One region of the Pseudoalteromonas sp. SIMBA_162 genome, then DNA from elsewhere that is predicted to be linked to it. Evidence: predicted binding sites of a transcription regulator. Region 1 holds the regulator's gene; each other region holds the start of a gene.
The links. Region 1 encodes FliA, which starts transcription of late flagellar genes. Its sites were predicted from a motif close to CTAAAGNTNNNNNNNNNNNNGCCGATA; they were not measured.

Region 1 (3,177 bases):
AAAACTAGTTAAAAAGGCTGAGCAACTCTATTTAAAAAGAGCAAAAGCACAACATTCAAGGCACCAAGCAGTGGCGCCAAGCACAGTAGGGATGTATGATTAACACAGTATTAGATCAAGCAAGTGGCCTGCGCAAAATGAGTCAAAACAATAACAACGGCGTAAAAGTTATCGCTGTCACTGGCGGTAAAGGTGGAGTAGGAAAAACAAATGTTTCTCTGAATACTGCAATTGCATTAGGCCAGCAAGGTAACAGAGTGTTGGTTCTTGATGCCGATTTAGGCTTAGCAAACTGTGACGTTATGCTAGGACTACGTGTTGAACGTAACTTATCACATGTTTTATCTGGTGAATGTGAACTTGATGAAATTTTAGTTGAAGGCCCCGCAGGTATAAAGATTGTACCCGCAACGTCAGGCTCTCAGAGTATGGTTGAATTGTCGCCTTCAGAGCACGCGGGACTTATACGGGCTTTTAGTGAATTAAATACAGAATTTGATATTTTAATTGTCGACACAGCCGCAGGTATTTCAGACATGGTGCTGAGTTTTTCTCGCGCGGCACAAGACGTCATGGTTGTTGTATGCGACGAGCCCACATCGATTACAGATGCTTACGCGCTCATTAAAGTGTTGAGTCGCGAGCATGGTGTATACAAATTTAAAATTGTTGCAAATATGGTCCGTAGTATGCGTGAAGGGCAAGAGTTATTTGCTAAACTTTCCAAAGTGACCGATCGTTTTTTAGATGTATCAATGGACCTGGTCGCAACGGTTCCCTACGACGAAAATATGCGCAAAGCAACGCGTCGCCAAAAAGTTATTGTAGAGCTTTTTCCTAATTCGCCGGCGGCACTTGCGTTTCAAGCATTAGCAACAAAAGCAGTTAAATGGCCAATACCTAATCAACCATCAGGTCATCTGGAGTTTTTCATAGAGAAACTAGTAAACGGCTAATTATGACAACATTGGTGAATAAAGTTATGGGATATCAATCAGCACAAAATTTAAATGTGATTGTTGAAAAACATGCATCACTTGTCAAAAAAGTGGCATGTCATCTTATAGCGCGTTTACCAGCCAGCGTGCAGCTGGACGATTTAATCCAATCAGGAATGATAGGCCTGATTGAAGCATCTAAAAGTTTTGATGCAACCAAAGGGGCTAGCTTTGAAACTTTTGCGGGGATTCGTATTCGTGGGGCAATGCTTGACGAGATGCGACGTGGCGATTGGGCACCCCGTTCAGTGCATCGTAAAAGCCGTTTGGTGGCCGAAACAATTGCTTTTTTAGAAAAAAGCTTAAACCGTGAGCCGACAGATATAGAAGTTGCTGAAAAACTTGAAATTTCGTTAAATGAGTACCATCATATCTTAAACGATGTAAATGCAAGTAAAGTACTCGGTATTGAAGACCTTGGTGTTGATGAAGATGCCATCAGTCCAGTGGGCCAAGATTTAGCGCTAGACAAACCGTTTAATAATGTTAAAAATGAGCGGTTTAACGAGTCTTTATTAGGTGCAATAAAATCTTTACCAGAACGTGATGCAATGGTGCTGTCTTTGTACTATAACGATGAAATGAATTTAAAAGAAATAGGGCATATACTCGATGTAAGTGAATCGCGTGTAAGTCAAATACATGGTCAGGCGATGATTAAGCTTAAAGCTAAAATCAATGACTGGATAAATTAGTAGTAAGTAAACAAGGTTAAGACCTCACTGGGGGATGTTTTGGATAAAAACATGAAAATTCTGGTTGTTGACGATTTTTCAACAATGAGACGTATTATTAAAAATCTGTTGCGTGACTTAGGTTTCACTAATGTTCAAGAAGCAGACGATGGGTCAACCGCTTTGCCAATGCTACAAAATCAAGTATTTGATTTTGTTGTTACCGATTGGAATATGCCAGGAATGCAGGGTATAGACCTACTAAGAGCAATACGTGCGGATGATAAGCTTAAACACATTCCAGTATTGATGGTAACGGCTGAAGCTAAAAAAGAACAAATTATAGCGGCAGCACAGGCAGGTGTTAATGGTTATATCGTTAAGCCATTTACTGCTGGAACACTCAAAACTAAATTAGAAAAAGTATTTGAACGTTTAGGCTAATGATAGGGGGAGAGGCTTATGTCAGCACTTGCTGCGCCTCAAATAACTTTAGAACAAGCTCGTCAGCTCGTTGTTTTTCTAGAAAACGGTGAGCAAGACAAAGCCAATCAGTTAATTTTAGATACCGCTTCTAAGGAGCAATCTGAAATATTTGCTGAGGTTGGAAAGTTAACCCGTCAATTGCATGAAGCTTTAAAAAGCTTTGAGCTAGACACTCGCTTATCTGACTTAACTACCGATGCTATTCCAGATGCAAAAAAACGGCTCAATTATGTTATAGAAATGACAGAAAATGCCGCGAATAAAACAATGGATGCAGTTGAGGCTAGCCTACCAATTGCTCAACAGTTGGCAGATGAAATATCTCATATCAAACCGACATGGGATCGCCTAATGAATCGAGAGATTGAGTTAGGGGAGTTTAAATCGTTATGCCACAGCATTGATAAGTTTATGAACAATTCTCATCATAAAACCGATGAGCTGCAAAGTTTGATGACTAATGTACTTATGGCACAAGACTATCAAGATTTAACCGGACAAGTTATTCGCCGAGTTATTGAGCTTGTTAGAGAAGTTGAAGAAAGCTTAATTCATCTTTTGACAGCCTTCGCTGATCAAAGCGAAAGTAAAGCCGAAAAAATAGAACAACAAAAAACAAATGAACCATTAGACGAACAAACTTTAGCAGGTCCAGAAGGCCCTATTATTGATAAAGAATCACGTAATGATGTTGTATCTGATCAAGATGAAGTCGATGATCTTTTATCAAGTTTGGGCTTCTAAGAGGAGAGTAACTGCATGTTTGAAGTCGATGAAGATATTTTACAAGACTTTCTTGTAGAGGCAGGAGAAATCCTAGAGCTTTTATCTGAACAGTTAGTTGAGCTGGAAAACAATCCAGAGGACACCGAATTACTCAATGCCATATTTAGAGGGTTTCACACTGTAAAAGGTGGTGCTGGGTTTTTAGCTATGACCGAGCTCGTTGACGCATGTCATGGCGCAGAGAATGTGTTCGATCTGCTTAGGCAAGGCGTACGAACGGTTAATTCGGAATT
Region 2 (3,177 bases), on a different contig from region 1:
CTAGCAACAGCCACTGCACGCTTAGACGACAAATCCCAGTTATTTACGTATAACTCATTTGATACCTGAAAATCATCTGTATGCCCTGATACTGTAATTTCACCTGGTACGTCTTTTAAAAGTTCGCCAATGTCTTGAATAATCGGTTTAAACTTAGGTTGTAAAAAAGCACTGCCCGAAGGAAACGAGCCATTTTCTCTAATACGAATAATAATTTGCTGACCTAATGATTCAAGTTCTATTGCACCATCTATTATTTGCCTTTCTAACTGCTGCGCTATTTTTTTAACCAGCTCATTTGTTTGCTCTTGATCTGCAGCGGATATTGCTTGTTCTGATGACTGCTCTTGTGAGGTACTTCTAGATTCACCGCCACGTTTATCGCCTCGCTGTTCTTGCCTGCCGCCCGCTGAACTTTCATCACCAGCCTGAAACTCTAGCATTTGCTGGGTCATTTCAACGGTTTGCTGTTGAATAGTTTCAATGGGTGTAGGCTCTGGCTTACCTGGGGTAAATTCCATAGCGATAACCGATGTCCCTTTTGGGATATCTTTAACTTCGATTTTATTTTGCACACCAAAAGCAAACTTCATAGAACCTGCAATTTGCTTGAATTTAAGTACATCCATTTCTGAGAATGCCAATAAGAGTACAAAAAAGCACATTAATAGCGACATTAAATCAGCAAATGTACCCATCCAAGCAGGCAAACCGGGGGGTGGGCATTTGCACTCTTCATCAGACATGGTTACTCCTCGGTATCAACTTTACGTTTAGACTCAGCCAAGTAGTTTTTCAAAATACCTTCAATAACTTTGGGGTTTTGACCATCTTGAATTCCTAAAATAGCATCAAGAATCAAACGCTGATTCATCGCTTCTTCGTCTTTACGCAGCTCGAGTTTTACCTGAATCGGAATTGCTACTACATTCGCCAAAAATGCACCATACAGAGTGGTCAATAGTGCCACGGCCATTGCAGGTCCGATAGCTTTGGGGTCGTCCATGTTTGATAACATGGCAACGAGGCCTATCAATGTACCAATCATTCCCATTGCGGGAGCTATGTCGGCAAGTGCTTTAAATAAGCCAGCACCTAGTTCATGACGGGTGGTGGTTAGGGAAATATCTTTTTGAAGTGTAGCGCGCACAACATCTGCGTCATGACCGTCAACAAGCATGTCAACGCCTTTACGCATAAATGGGTTTGGGATTTCAGCTTCTTCGAGTGCTAAAAAGCCACCTTTACGAGCAGAATCCGCAAGCTCTACTGCTTTTTCTATTAACTCTTCTGGCGACTCAATTTTAAACATGAATGCCTTACCAACAACCTTACCTATCCCTAAAAACTGAGACATAGTGAAGTTTGATAAAACAATAAACAGCGAGCCACCAAATACAATTACACTTGAAGGCGCATCGGCAAACATGCCCATTTCACCGCTACTACTCATAAACATAGACATGACAATTAAGCCTATTGCGCCTAGGATCCCTATTATGGTTGCTAAATCCACATTTCCTCCAGAGATTTCATGTTTAAATGCCTTATCATAAACTTTTTATTATTAACTGCTTATCGGCAACATACTGAATTGCTTAAGTCATTTTTGTAAATAAACATAAAAGTTATATTTATTATTTTATATCAAGTTAGGCGCACTGCCTAATTATCGAGTTTTCCTGACTAATAGCACTGATTAACACGCGATTAATCGCGCTAAATGTAAAAAACTCATATCATCCTTTGACCTAGTTTAGCATTCCCCCTAAAATTGGCTCCTAAATTTATCATGTAAGCTGAAATAAAGATGGCGACTAAAAAACCTGAAAACTTAAGTTTCGAAAAAGCACTAGAAGAATTATCAACAATTGTTAGTGAAATGGAACAAGGTGATTTATCGCTTGAACAATCATTAAAGCAGTTCGAGCGTGGTATTGCACTCGCTGGTGCGTCATCTGAAAAACTACAGCAAGCAGAACAAAAAGTTTCTATTTTAATGGGCAATAGCGAAAAGTCAGCACTTACAAACTTTAATAATGATATGGAATAGTTGTGAGCATAAAAGACTATATTGAACGTGCTCAAATAGATGTAGCTACTACACTCAATAGCTACTTTGAACAACCGCTCGATAGCGATAAAACAATAAAAGAAGCCACTCATTACAGCTTATTTAATGGTGGAAAAAGGCTGCGCCCTTTTTTGGTGTACGCTGTTGGTGAAATGCTAGGCGCTAAAAAAAGTGACTTAGACGTTTTGGCTGCAGCCATAGAATGCATTCATAGTTATTCATTAGTACATGACGACCTACCAGCTATGGATGATGACGATTTACGCCGCGGCTACCCCACTTGCCATATTGTGTATGGCGAAGCGCAAGCCATTTTAGCGGGTGATGCATTACAAACTCTCGCCTTTGAACTTATAGCCACACATAACTTTAATTGCTCAGCGCAATCACAAGTAAAAATGATTGCTGCACTTGCACATGCATCAGGTATTGAAGGGATGGTTGCAGGACAAGGTTTAGACATTGCCGCAACTGACAAAATTGTTTCTGTACAACAGCTTGAGCGCATCCATAAGTTAAAAACCGGTGCACTAATTAACTGTGCTATAACACTAGGTGCACTGTGCAGTGAAAAAGCAGATGAACAAACTTTAGAAAACTTGAGCGTTTTTGGGTATGCTATAGGGCTGGCATTTCAAGTACACGACGATATTTTAGACGTGGAAGGTGACACCTTTATACTAGGTAAACCACAAGGCTCGGATATAGAAGCGAATAAAGCGACATACCCGGCGTTATTAGGTATGCTAGGCGCTAAAGAAAAGGCGCAAAATTTAATAACACAAGCCCACGAAGCGTTAGCACTTATTGATGCAGATACTACGCTTCTTGCGTCGCTAGCAAATTACCTTATTGAACGTGACCACTAGTCACAGTTTAAGCGTATTGCAAATAGCACTGACATTATTACTTAACATTCGTTGTTCACTCCCATTTGAAAGCGAATGTGATCGAAGGATATAAAAAAGCCATGACACTTGATAGTAGCAAGTATCCATTACTTAACTTGGTTGACAAACCAGCTCAATTACGAGACTTAGCGCAAGATAAACTTCCCGAGTTTAGCAATGAGCTACGTGAGTATTTACTTAACTCTGTATCGC
Region 3 (3,177 bases), on a different contig from region 1:
GAGATCGTTTATTAGAACTGCACTCATCGGGACAAGGCGCCGCCGACTCATTAGTTGCTGATATTGAAAAGCTCGACAACCAGTTTGAGCTGCCCAGCTACATGATTAACGTGTTCGACACCTTTGGTGTAAGCCAAGAGGACAAAGGCGAAAATACAATTATATTAAAGCCTACAGAGCATATGTTAAGCGCGTCATTTCCATCGCTTAAAGATGACGGCATGACAGTGACATTTGACCGTGATACTGCACTTTCACAAGAAGATGTACATTTTATCAGTTGGGATCATCCAATGGTGCAAGGCACGATGGATATGATTTGTGATGATGACTTTGGTAGCGCATCGGTTGCTTTACTCAAAAACAAAAAACTCCCTGCGGGCACCTTTTTTGTTGAGCTTATTTTTGTAGCCGAAGCAATGGCGCCTAAAGCATTACAAGTGGGCCGCTTTTTACCCCCAACGCCTATTCGTATATTGCTTGATAAAGCCAGTAATAACTTAGGCGAAAACGTCGCATTTGACGGGTTTAACCAACAGCTTTCAGCCGTTGGTCGTCAAACAGCAAGTAAACTTGCGGGTGCACTACAAAGCGCAATTCACCCTATGATCACAACAGCAAAAGACATGGCACAAGAAAAACTCGAGGTTATTCGTGCACAGTCGCTAGCTAAAATGCAAACGTCTCTTAGCGAAGAACAAGAGCGATTAAGCGCGCTTAAGCAAATTAACCCTAATATTCGCCAAGAAGAAATTACCTTTTACGATAAGCAACGCACCGAGCTAACTGCACACATTGAAAAGGCGCAGTTACAACTAGATGCAATTCGCTTAATCGTGGTTTCTCACTAAGGTTTTGAGCTTTTAGTTGTTAGTAAAAATTGCAAACAACAGCAGCTAAGTAAAGCGTGGTATTTATACCGCGCTTTTTTATATTCAAAAAAGTATATAAATTAGAAGCCTTCGTACAGGCTATCAATGTTTTCCTTGAGCCTTTGCCCTTGCTACCCTAAAATAGCGTCCTTCAAAATCATTAAGGTCGGCCGTGTTAGTTAATTACAATCCCCCAATGAACCCGTATTTAACCATACTTTTTCAAGACGACGACTTGCTCATTGTTAATAAACCCAGCGAATTATTGACCGTACCAGGTAAAGATCCTAAGCATGCCGACAGCTTAATTAACCGCGTTAATCGCGTATTTCCAACCGCAAGAATTGTTCATCGTCTTGATATGGCAACGTCTGGCATACTCTGCCTAGCTATGAATAAAGCTGCCCATAGGCATTTAAGCATGCAGTTTCAAGAACGTGAAACTGCTAAGCGGTATATTGCTCGCATATTTGGGCAACTTGAACAAGACAATGGCTCGGTTGATTTGCCACTTATTTGCGACTGGCCTAATCGCCCAAAGCAAATGGTAGATCATGAAAATGGCAAGCCATCACTCACTCATTTCAAAATACTTGAACGCGAAGAAAGCGCCACACGCGTAGAGCTCACTCCAATTACGGGGCGTTCACATCAATTGCGCGTACATATGCTAAGCCTTGGCCACCCTATCTTAGGTGACCGACTCTATGCCTATAAAGAGGCGCTTGCAGCCGCACCGCGTTTACAACTCCACGCACAAATGTTGCAACTAAAACACCCGGTAACCGAACAAGTAATGACCTTTGAAGCAGAACCCGAGTTTTAATGGGCTCAATTACTTAGGAAAAATTAAACTTTTAAACAACTATGCCGATACCTAACTAATGACGACTGGTTGAGCGTGTTATGGTGTTTTTGCAATTATTTAAAAAGGTTCTGTGTTACATGGCATTTAGCTGTGTAGCCCTTTTAGCACTGTGTACAACGGCTGCAGAACATATTGCCCCGCCTTCTTTATCAAGTATTGAAAATAGCGATATTAAACGCCTTTTACCTACCGACGAAGTAAAAACAATGCTAGCTGGTGAAACTGAATTTTTAAGTTTACGTAGTGAGTACATGAGCGCTGATTTTAGAGGGATTGTATTACTTATTCCCGATTGGCAATCAACCCCTACCAACAATGCTGGAATGAATTACTTGCGCAAAGAGCTTAACAATTTAGGCTACACCACCTATGCGATGACCACCCCTGATATTGATTGGCAAGCGAGTAAAATAGCTGAGCCTGCTGCAGAAACAGCACCACGTGCCGCCACTGAAACAGAGAGTCAAGCCAACAGTGAGTCAGAGCAGCCTAATGCTTCAAGTAAAAATGAAGCGCCTCATCATGTGGATGCCATTGAAGCCATCAGCGACGAAATACTCGATAACTACAAACTAAATTTACTGGCGCGCTACAAAGCCCTTTACCAAACCGCGATGGAAGAGCCTAGTAATATTGTTATTATTGCCCAAGGCACCAGCGCAGGGGTTTTAACTGAGTACTATGCAGACTTTCCACAAGAGCGTATTGATGCGTTTATTAGTGTAAGTAGCTATTTACCCAATGCAAAGCGCAATAAAAGCTTAAGCCAAACAACGTCTCTTGTTACGCCTGCACTTTTAGATATTTATTACGCCAGCGACAACCGTGACATTTTAATTAACTTAAAAAATCGCCAGCGCTGGGTTAACCGAAACGCCAAGTTTGACTACCGCCAGCGCCAGTTATTTGGGCTTCGTGATCAACCTCAACAACATGCTCGGCTAACAAAAGAAATAGACGGCTTTTTACGCCGCCTTTTTTAAATACTCATAGGCTGCTTGAATGTCTTGGCTTTTTTTAACGGCTAATTCCATCATGTGCTTTGGTAAACCCTGCGATACTAATTTATCTGGGTGGTGTTGCGCCATTAACTTACGGTACGCTACTTTTACTTCTCGCTCTGTTGCTCCCTCGTTAAGCCCTAAAAGTCCAAGTGCTTGAGTACGATTCATGTTGTTATTAGGTGGCACATGATGCCCTGAGCCTTCTTTATAACTGCTACTTTGCCCTTGCTGTTGTTGATAACGCTGTTGCTGTTTTCTAAAATTAAACTCAGCTTGATAGCGTTTAAGCACAAACGCAAAATGCGTTTTAGAAATGCCTAGCTGTTTACTTACTTCACTTAGTAACTGCTTTTCTTGCTCAGCCAAAACGCCATCAGAAAACGCCATTTGAATTTGTATTTCTAAAAATAATTGCAGTAAGTCATGACGCTTA
Region 4 (3,177 bases), on a different contig from region 1:
TATCCATAAAATAGCTATATTGAGCATTCGGGATACGTTGCTTTATATGATCAAGTACTGTTGTGCCACCAATCCCTGAATCAAAAACCATTATATGCGCTGACAAACGACCGTTCCTATTATTAGATTAGAACGGCAGTTTGCCATGTGATTTTTGCAAAAGAAAGTAGTTTAATGTTGAGGTTAAACTTCCTCTGCTGTTTGCTTTGTAGCGCTATTTATCTTATTAAGGTTTTCAAACATAGCTTTTGTGTAATCAACCAGTTTATCGATCTCACTTTGATCTTCATTAAGCCACTGCATAATACCTGATAATTGATTTTGAATACCTAGCTCGGTTGCTTTAGAAAAAGCCTCTCGGAGGTCATCATTAAAAGGCGCTACTTTATCTGCAATTACTTTTTCTGGAGCCGGTTTATTTTCTTCGTAACCCTTTATTGCAGCAACTGTTTTGGTTTGGCGTAAATCCATTGAAAATGCGACAAGTTGTTCATTGCCTAAACTAAGCTCTTGCGCCTCTTCAAATGCCTGCTCTAAATCGCCGCTAAAAAAGGTCTTACTTACGTTTTGTAGGTTTTCCATTAATTCATTAATTGCTTCTTGCTCTTTATCATTAAGGTCGCCGTTAACTGACATTGAAAATGAAAGTTCTCTCGATTGTGATGATTCACTTACGAATGCCTCCCCTCCCTCACCACGCTGATAACTACTAGCAGACTGAGATTTAAACGCATCGGCAAAACTTATTGTTACTTCATCACCTTCTGCGGTTGTGAAACTGTACTGAGCATTATTACTTAAACTTGCGTATTGTGCTTGAGTTACCCCCACACTAGCGGGCATTGGGTTGAACAAGTTATCTTCAAACTTATCAAGGCCATCAAAAATACCTTCTTTTGATTTGTTGATTCCCTCTTGGGTTTCATCGTTCAGAACGCCGGATTCTTTTAACTCATCAACAGCGTCATCAATACCTATTTGAACCCCCTTACGGGCATCACTTAGCATACCTTTTAATTTATCGTCATCGGCACCATCAGCTTTTGCTTTATTAACGGCGCCGGTGACAAAGTCGAGTACATTTTTAACTATTGCTTCAAAATCAAAAAGGGGCTTATCTGCTTTTTTTTCTTGAACAGGCAAACCAAGCTGCTCTGCCATTTTATCACCTAAAACTTTAGCAGCTAATTCTTTACCTCGTTGCTGATAGCTGTCTTGCGGAGACGCGATGGTAGGTTGTTGTACATCAGCTTTGTTGTTGAATTTGTTTATGTTCTGGCTTGGTACAAAGCCATAATTGCCTATTTTCATGAATCGTCTCCTGAGCGTGCGTAGTTTATTATCGGCCAGGGCATAAAAAACTAAAGTAAACCGTGCAAAAAAACATCATTTATTCTAGCCAAAACTAGACAAATGCGAACCGCTCCCTACAATAGCGCCGATAAACAGATCTTAGATAAGGTAGTAACGCGAATGGCAGTTATTAAAATAGATACCACACAGTACCAAGCGCAGTTAAGTGAAAAAGAACAGCGTATAACTTCACAGTTTCAACGTTTTGGTGTGGAGCAGCTAGAAGTATTTAGCTCGGAGCCAATTAACTACCGCCAACGTGCCGAATTTAGAGTATGGCATGATGGAGACGATCTGTTTCATATAATGTTTGATCAGCAAACTAAAGAAAAAATACGCGTTGATATGTTTGACCCTGCGGCACCGCTTGTTGGTGAAATCATGCAGGTGATGATTGAAAACCTTAAACCATGCGAGGTTTTACGCCGAAAGCTATTTCAAATAGATTACCTGTCTACACTCAGTGGTGAAATTTTAGTGAGCTTGCTTTATCACAAGCCGCTTGATGATGAATGGCTACGTGAAATTAAGTCACTAAAGGCAAAACTGAGTGAAAAATATAAAATAGATTTTATTGGCCGAGCACGTAAGCAGAAAGAAGTGCTAGGTGATGACTTTGTAACAGAGCAATTAACTGTAAATGGCCAAGAACTAATTTACCAACAAGTAGAAAATAGCTTTACGCAACCTAATGCAAAAGTAAATATAAGTATGCTTGAGTGGGCACAAGATTTATGTAAACCACTTAAAAATGATTTACTAGAGCTTTACTGCGGTAATGGTAACTTTTCTATTGCGCTAGCGGGGTCTTTTAATAAAGTACTCGCAACTGAAATATCTAAATCGTCTGTTCACTCTGCTCAATACAACATTGCCAAAAACAATGTAGACAACCTAGATATTATTCGTATGTCGAGCGAAGAGTTTACTCAAGCAATGAATGGCGAACGTACTTTTTCTCGTTTAGACGGTATTGACCTTAAAAGCTATGACTGCCAAACCATATTAGTCGACCCGCCACGCGCTGGTATGGATGAGTTAACCTGTGATTTAGTGGCTAATTACGAAAACATAATTTATATATCGTGTAATCCTGACACACTGGAACGCGATTTAGATCATTTAACGCGTTCGCATAACGTTAAGCGCTTTGCGATATTTGATCAGTTCCCTTATACACATCACATAGAGTCGGGTGTTTTCTTACAGCGTAAATAACCAACCAAAATTAAAGTGCCAGTGCTTTTATAAGTGCTGGTATTTGCTCTTCACTAAATACTTGAACTCCATTCTTTATTAATAATGCTGCAGTTAAACCTAGACCTTCGATTTTTATTCCGCGATGCTTTCCATCATATATTGTATTTCGTCCGCAAGAAGGGCTCGATTCTTTAAGTAAAGCAAAACGAACTTTATTTTTTTTACAAAGTTCTAGCGCTATATTAGCCCCAGTTTGAAATTGCTCTGTTACATATTCGCCTGAATTAGTAATTACTTTCCCCTGTATTATTTCAGCAGGAGCTCTAGGAGTAGATAGCCCACCAGCCACTTCAGGACAAAAGGATATTATTTTCTTATTACTTTGCCATACCCGTAATTGTGGATGCTGTAATGTTTGTCCTTTCCCATCATAACGAACAGGCTGCCCTAGCAAGCAACTCGATACTAATATTTTTTTCATTGCTACATCCTTATAAAGCAAAAAAGCTCCTTAAGGAGCTTTTTTGGTTTTAGCTAAACTTACTTGTTAGCTAAGTAATTAATTAATTTACTAATATCTTCAGGTGCTGTAACACCTGATTCACGGCCTAAGTTTAATTTATA

Region 2: the regulator FliA is predicted to act here: its motif matches at 1,577-1,603, upstream of pomA (flagellar motor protein PomA).
Region 3: the regulator FliA is predicted to act here: its motif matches at 1,722-1,748, upstream of R0J88_RS09345 (DUF3530 family protein).
Region 4: the regulator FliA is predicted to act here: its motif matches at 1,341-1,367, upstream of R0J88_RS18105 (DUF5610 domain-containing protein).

Annotation. Positions count from the first base shown of each region.
Region 1 is NZ_JAWJBQ010000018.1:72,404-75,580, reverse strand. It holds gene flhF (flagellar biosynthesis protein FlhF) at 1-103, shown strand, start outside; gene R0J88_RS13965 (MinD/ParA family protein) at 96-956, shown strand; gene R0J88_RS13960 (RNA polymerase sigma factor FliA) at 983-1,693, shown strand; gene cheY (chemotaxis response regulator CheY) at 1,733-2,116, shown strand; gene R0J88_RS13950 (protein phosphatase CheZ) at 2,135-2,902, shown strand; gene R0J88_RS13945 (chemotaxis protein CheA) at 2,918-3,177, shown strand, end outside.
Region 2 is NZ_JAWJBQ010000021.1:59,935-63,111, reverse strand. It holds gene R0J88_RS15195 (flagellar motor protein MotB) at 1-746, opposite strand, end outside; gene pomA (flagellar motor protein PomA) at 749-1,516, opposite strand; gene R0J88_RS15185 (exodeoxyribonuclease VII small subunit) at 1,811-2,053, shown strand; gene ispA ((2E,6E)-farnesyl diphosphate synthase) at 2,056-2,943, shown strand; gene dxs (1-deoxy-D-xylulose-5-phosphate synthase) at 3,045-3,177, shown strand, end outside.
Region 3 is NZ_JAWJBQ010000010.1:48,215-51,391, reverse strand. It holds gene rapA (RNA polymerase-associated protein RapA) at 1-851, shown strand, start outside; gene rluA (bifunctional tRNA pseudouridine(32) synthase/23S rRNA pseudouridine(746) synthase RluA) at 1,045-1,698, shown strand; gene R0J88_RS09345 (DUF3530 family protein) at 1,818-2,723, shown strand; gene djlA (co-chaperone DjlA) at 2,706-3,177, opposite strand, start outside.
Region 4 is NZ_JAWJBQ010000037.1:1,531-4,707, forward strand. It holds gene murI (glutamate racemase) at 1-106, opposite strand, end outside; gene R0J88_RS18105 (DUF5610 domain-containing protein) at 184-1,311, opposite strand; gene trmA (tRNA (uridine(54)-C5)-methyltransferase TrmA) at 1,474-2,571, shown strand; gene R0J88_RS18115 (DUF523 domain-containing protein) at 2,582-3,034, opposite strand; gene R0J88_RS18120 (thiol:disulfide interchange protein DsbA/DsbL) at 3,094-3,177, opposite strand, start outside.